Rubrivirga marina: one gene and its partner. The protein of the gene in region 2 interacts with the protein of the main gene of each other region in a pairwise test. Links are inferred from orthologs where the notes say so. Each region holds a gene or a part of one and is shown on either strand. Other genes may lie near its edges.

Region 1 (3,112 bases), 1.8 Mb from region 2 along the record:
GCCGCCGCCCAAGACGCCCCGCCGACGCGGCCCGCGCACGTCGTCCTCGTCACGATCGACGGCCTGCGGCCCGAGTTCTACCTCGACGCCGGGTGGCCGGCCCCCGTGCTCCAGCAGCTGGCGGGCGCCGGGGCCGTGGCGCACGCGGTCCGGCCGGCGTTCCCCTCGGTCACCTACCCGAACCACACGACCATCATCACGGGCGCGCTGCCGGCCCGGCACGGCGTCTTCTACAACACGGTGTTCGAGCCCGACGGGCAGACGGGCCGGTGGTACTGGGAGGCCGACGCGATCCGGGTGCCGACGCTGTGGGACGCGGTCCGGGCGGCGGGCGGCACGACGGCCAGCGTCATGTGGCCCGTCTCCGTGGGGGCCCCCATCGACTACAACTTTCCCGAGGTGTGGTCTCTCGAGGAGGGCGCCGACTTTCTGGTGTCGGTCCGCGCTGCCGCGACGCCGGCCGGGCTCGTGGAGGAGATCGAAGAGCGGGCGACGGGCACGCTGTCCGTGGCCGGGCCCCTGTCGGGCGACTACCCCGGCCGCGACGACGTGATCGGGACGATCGGGGCGTACCTCCTCGAGACGTACCGGCCGACGCTCACCACCATCCACCTCGGCGCCGTCGACCACTTCGAGCACGTGGAGGGCCGCGACGGCCCCACCGTCCGGCGGGCCGTCGCGGCGGCGGACCGCGCCATCGGGCGCCTGACGGAGGCGGCCGACCGGGCCGGCATCGCTGCGGAGACGACCTTCATCGTCACGGGCGACCACGGGTTCTCCGACATCCACACGACGCTGGCCCCGAACGTGTGGCTCCTGGAGGCGGGGCTCACCGGGGACACCCGCGACCGGGGGCCCGACTGGCGGGCGTCGTTCATGGTCACGGGCGCGTCGGCGTTCCTCCACCTGCGCGATCCGTCCGACGCGGCCGCGGCCGACTCCGCCCTCCGGGTTCTCGACGCGCTGCCCCCGGGCGTCCGCGGCCTGTTCACCGTTCTGGACCGGGACGAGCTCGACCGACTGGGGACCGCGCCGGAGGCCGCCTTCGCCCTCACGCCGGTCCCAGGCGTCTCGTTCTCGGGGTCCGCGCGCGGTGAGGCCATCCGGCCGGCGAGCGGCGGGACGCACGGCTACGCCCCGACGTTCGACGAGATCTACACCGGCCTCGTCGCGGTCGGGCCCGGGATTCGGAGTGGGGTCGTGATCCCGGTCTCGCGCCAGGAGGACACGGCCGCCATCGTCGCGGCGCTGCTCGGGCTGGACTTCGACCCGCCGGACGGCGCCCTGTATCCGGGGTTGGTCTCCCTCCCCTGAGCGCCCGCGGTCGGTCGTCGGCGCGGTCCGTCCAGGCGGGTCACCCCAGGTCGCCCGGCGCGTTGACGTTGTGGAGCGCGCCTCCCTCGACGGCGACCTCCCGCACTGCCAGCCGCGCCAGCACGTCCCGCAGCGCGAGCCGGCGCTCCGTGAGGCAGGCCCGCGCGACCGGCGCCGCCGTCGCCACGCGCCAGAGCGCCAGGGTCGGCTGGCGGCGGCCGCGAGCGTCGACGGCGACGAGCGCGTCGGCCCGGCCCGCCTCGGCGGTGACGAGCGGGCGGAGCGCGGCCGGCGTGAGGTAGGGCAGATCGACGGCGGCCGACAGGACCCACGGCGTCTCCGCGGCCTCCAGCCCGGCCACGAGGCCCGCGAGCGGACCGGCGTCGGGCGCGGCGTCGAGCACGACCTCTGCCGGCACGGGGTAGTCGCGAGGCGCGGACCCCGTCGCGAGGAGCATCGTCCCGACGTGCGGCGCGAGCGCGGCGTGGACGATGGCGACGAACGGGAGGCCGCCCAACTCCACGAGCGCCTTGTCGCGCCCAAACCGCCGGGACGCGCCGCCCGCCAGGATTAGCCCGGTGACCTCAGAGGGCTCAGGCATTGGGGTGCGGGAAGAGGTCCGTCTCGTCGGGCCGTTTGTGGAGGCAGTCGAAGTCCTTCTCCACGAGGAGCGCCACCTGTCGGCCCTCGCCTGCGTCCTGCGTGCCCTCGAAGCCCACGCGCTCGTCGTCGGGCCAGCCCACGATCCAACGCTCCGGTACGAAGACGGTCAACGTGGTCCCGTCCAACTCGGCACCGAGGTCGGCGCGGTCGGCCGTTTGGACGCGGTAGACGAGCGACGACCCGGGCGCGACGCGCGTCTCGGCCTCGACTCTGCCCGCCTCGGCGAGCCGCTGGAGGTCGCCGTGCGACAGGCGAAGGCGGATCGAATCGTCTTGGATGCGAAGCTTCATGAAGTCGGAGGTCGGAGGTCACGGCGCCGCGTGGTTTGTCCTAACGCGTGGCAGACCGTCGCCTCTGCCCTTTCCCCAGTCCCACGAGCGCAACGAGCCTACTGGGCCCAGACCGGAACCTGGCCGTAGACGACGCCGAAGACGAGCGGGAGCAGGAGGTAGGCCGCCGCCGTCACGAGGACGACGAACGCGAGGTTCAGCCAGACGCCGGCCCGCGCCATCTCGGGGAGCGACACGAGGTTGCTCCCGAACACGATGGCGTTGGGCGGTGTGCCGACCGGGAGCGCGAACGCGCACGACGCCGCGAGCGCCGCCGGCACGGCCAGCAGAAGCGGGCTCTCGCCGAGCGCGAGCGCGAGCGCCGCGACGACCGGCAAGAAGGCCGCCGCCGTCGCCGTGTTGCTGGTCATCTCCGTCAGCAGGAGGATCACGAGCGCGATGACGGCCACGACCGCCAGCGTCGGCAGGCCGCCGAGGCCGACGAGGAGGGAGCCGATGTAGTCCGCGAGGCCCGTCGCCTGGATCGCCGCGGCCAGGGAGAGCCCGCCGCCGAACAGGATGAGCACGCCCCACGGGAGGGCCTCCGCGCTCCGCCAGTCGAGCACGAACTCCATCCGCCGCCAGTCGGCCGGGATCAGAAAGAGGAGGAGCGCGCCGCCCATCGCGATCGCCGTGTCGCTCAGGCTGGGGAGCACGCCGCGCACGAGCGGGCCGGCGATCCACAGCGCCGCGACGAGCCCGAACACGAACGCGACCGTCTTCTCCGGCCTCGACATCGGCCCCATGTCGCGGAGGGCGTTGCGGACGTACGCCGCGCCCGTCGCCATCGGCTCGCGGCCGACCGG
Region 2 (3,165 bases):
GGCGTCGGGGTCGTAGGTCTCGAGCTGGCGGGCCTCCCAGCCGTCGAAGTCGGCCTCCGTCGTGCCAGGGAGATTGTGTATCTGCGTCGTGTAGAACAGCCGCTCCGGCTCGAACGGGCGCGGCCGGAACCGGCGGGGCGTCTCGCTGCGCCACAGGACGACGGCTCCGGCGCCGTGCCGCCGGTATCCCTCGTAGGCCGCCGCCGAGAGCTCGGCCCAGTGGCCGGCCAGGAAGTCGCGGTGGGCCTCGACACGCAACCGTGCCCGCCGCGAAGGCGGCGGCCGGGAGGTGATCGTGACGAGCCCGCGCGGCGTGGCGACGGAGACGGACGACTCGGGCGGCATGGGGACGGGGGAGAACGCCGCCCACGCGAGGCCGTACGTGCTGTTCCGACCGCTCTATCTTCTCCGGCCCCTCTCCATCCCCCCTTCTGGACATGGCCCGCTACGCCGACTTCGACGAGGTCCTCGCCTCCTACCCCGACCGCTTCAACAGCGCCAAGGCCCAGTCCATGGACGACCGGGTCTACATGAACCTGACCGGTGACAACGCCCGCGACGTCACGCTGTACGTCCACCACGGCGAGCTCGACATCCTCGACGGCGAGGTGCCGGAGGACCCGACGCTGAAGCTCACGGCCAAGACCGAGGACTGGGTCGCCATCGAGAACGGCGAGCTCAACCCGATGATGGCCATGATGCAGGGGAAGGTCAAGATGAAGGGCTCGGTCCCGTTCGCGACCAAGTTCATGGGCCTCTTCGGCTACGGCGGCTGAGGCCGGCCCCGCCCGCCTCGGGGCCGCGGCGGACCGCCCCGGCTATGGACACGTTCGTCACCGTCGAGCACGCCCGGCGCGCCGTCCTTGACGCGGCGCGGCCGATGCCGGAGGAAACCGTTGCCCTGCGCAGCGCCGTCGGGCGGACGCTGGCGGCACCGGTCGTCGCCCGAGGCGCTCAGCCGCCGTTCGACACCTCGGCCATGGACGGATTTGCCGTCCGCCGGGCGGACCTCGGCGATGGCACCGGGGAGCTCCCGGTCGCCGCGACGATCCACGCGGGCGAGGTGCCCTCCCCCCTGCCGCCCGGGACCGCCGTCGCCATCATGACCGGCGCCCCCGTTCCGGCCGGCGCCGACGCCGTGGTCCCGGTCGAGCGGGCGACGCGCACCGGCGACACGGTCCGGTTCCACGGGCTCCCCGAGGCCGCCGCCCACATCCGCCACGCGGGCGAGTGGCTCTCCAACGGCGCGCAGGTTCTCAGCGCGGGCTCCCTCGTGACGCCCGGAGTGCTCGGCCTGCTCGCCTCGGTCGGCGCCGCGACCGTCGAGGTCCGCCGCAAGCCGCGCGTCGCGGTGATCGCGACCGGCGACGAGTTGGTGGACGCGACGGGGACGCCCGGCCCCGGGCAGATCCGCGACTCCAACGGCCCCGGGCTGGCCGCGCAGGTCGAGGCCGCGGGCGGCGACGTCAGCGGCCCGCACTGGGGGCGCGACACGGCCGAGGACCTCGCCCGGGTCCTCGATGCCACCGCCGAGGCGGACGTTCTCGTGTTCGCCGGCGGCGTGTCGATGGGCGAGCGGGACCTCGTCCGTGAGGCTCTCGACGCGCGCGGCGCCGAGTGGGCGTTCTGGAAGGTCCGCCAGCGGCCCGGCAAGCCGCTCGCGTTCGGGACGCTCGACGGACGGCCCGTTGTCGGGCTGCCCGGCAACCCCGTGAGCGCGGCCGTGTGCTTCGAGGTCTACGTCCGGCCGCTCCTCCTGGCCGGCCTCGGGCGGCCGACGGATCGGGTCACGGAGCCGGCCACCCTCGACGCGCCGATCGCCACGCCGGCCGGGCTCCACACGTTCGCCCGCGTCGCCGTCCGGCGTGACCCCGACGGCCGCCTCTGCGCCTCCCCCGCCGGCGCCCAGGGCTCCCACGTCGCCCTCTCCCTCGCGTTCTCCGACGGCCTCGCCCACCTCCCCGCCGACTGGGACGACGCCCCGGCCGGCGCCGTCGTCGCCTTCGAGCGCTGGGCGTGGTGGTGACCTCGGCGTCCGGAGCCCGGGCGAACGGCGCTCCTGCGCGACACGACCTCTGAACCCTGAACTCCGAACACGCCATGCTCCTCCGCACCGTCCGCATGACGTTCGACCCGGCCGTCGTCGACGACTTCCTCGACCTGTTCTCCCGGGTCCGCCCGAAGATCGCGGGGGTGCCGGGGTGCCAGCACCTCGAGCTCTGGCGCGACGCCCGCTTCCCGAACGTCCTCACGACGTTCAGCCGCTGGGACGACGACGCGGCACTCCAGGCCTACCGCCAGTCGGACCTGTTCCGCAAGACGTGGGCCCTGACGGTCCCGTTCTTCGCGGCAGCGCCGGTCGCGCACAGCCAGTACGCAGTGGACTGACCTCCCCCGCCTCGACGCCGAGGCGGGCGGGGTCAGAGGGGGGTCAGATGACCGTCCCGTCCGGGATGATGGCGTTCTTGGGCAGTACGATCACCCCGTCGCGGATGTACCAGTCGTCGCCGTCGGCCTCTTGGACGCCCTCCGCGTTCGTGATCCGACAGTTGGCGCCGACCTGGACGTTCTTGTCGATGATGGCCCCCTCGACGACACTGTTCGGGCCGATGCCGGGCGCAGGAGGCGGGTTCAGGCCGGGCCGCCTCGACGGGTCCCGCCACGGGAGGTAGTCGGCGCCCAACATGACCGTCCGTCGGATCTCGGCGCCGGTCGAAATGAACGAACGGATGCCGATCACAGAGTGCTCGACGGTCGCGTCGGCGACCACGGAGGCCTCGCAGATCATCGAGTTGCGCACGTTCGAGCCCTGGACCTTGGCCGGCGGGAGCGTCCGCGCGTTCGTGTAGATCGGCGCGTCCTCGTCGTAGAGGTCGAACTCCGGCTCGGGCATGGCCAGCGCGAGGTTGGCGTCGTAGAACGACCGGACGGTCCCGATGTCGGACCAGTACCCGTCGAACGGGTAGCTCACCACGCGGCGCTCGCGGATCGCGGCCGGGATGATCTGGTGGCCGAAGTCGGCCTGCGAGGGGTCCGAGAGCAGGACCTCCCGGAGCACGTCCCGCTCGAACATGTAGATCCCCATCGAGGCGAGGTAGATCCGGCCCTGCTCGCGCATCTTGGCCGAGACCGGGCTGTCCAGCCCGTCGAGCTGGTCGCGCGCCG

What was found.
Region 1: the proteins of BSZ37_RS10505 (region 2) and mobA interact in binary tests that used the Escherichia coli proteins (3 or more experiments, as listed by UniProt). The link is inferred for Rubrivirga marina from one-to-one orthologs.

Annotation. Positions count from the first base shown.
Region 1 is NZ_MQWD01000001.1:733,980-737,091, reverse strand. What follows is about bases 136-2,937. They hold mobA (molybdenum cofactor guanylyltransferase), read right to left. Parts: upstream 1,916-2,937; coding sequence 1,355-1,915; downstream 136-1,354. Other genes in these bases: BSZ37_RS02895 (SLC13 family permease), read right to left, coding at 2,366-2,937; BSZ37_RS02900 (DUF7009 family protein), read right to left, coding at 1,908-2,267; BSZ37_RS02910 (alkaline phosphatase family protein), read left to right, coding at 136-1,314. Outside these bases: more of BSZ37_RS02910, read left to right, coding at 1-135; more of BSZ37_RS02895, read right to left, coding at 2,938-3,112. UniProt on the Escherichia coli protein: Transfers a GMP moiety from GTP to Mo-molybdopterin (Mo-MPT) cofactor (Moco or molybdenum cofactor) to form Mo-molybdopterin guanine dinucleotide (Mo-MGD) cofactor.
Region 2 is NZ_MQWD01000001.1:2,562,300-2,565,464, reverse strand. What follows is about bases 69-2,923. They hold BSZ37_RS10505 (molybdopterin molybdotransferase MoeA), read left to right. Parts: upstream 69-820; coding sequence 821-2,026; downstream 2,027-2,923. Other genes in these bases: BSZ37_RS10495 (glucose-1-phosphate adenylyltransferase), read right to left, coding at 2,432-2,923; BSZ37_RS10500 (putative quinol monooxygenase), read left to right, coding at 2,101-2,388; BSZ37_RS10510 (SCP2 sterol-binding domain-containing protein), read left to right, coding at 438-776; BSZ37_RS10515 (hypothetical protein), read right to left, coding at 69-345. In the rest of the region: more of BSZ37_RS10515, read right to left, coding at 1-68; more of BSZ37_RS10495, read right to left, coding at 2,924-3,165. UniProt on the Escherichia coli protein: Catalyzes the insertion of molybdate into adenylated molybdopterin with the concomitant release of AMP.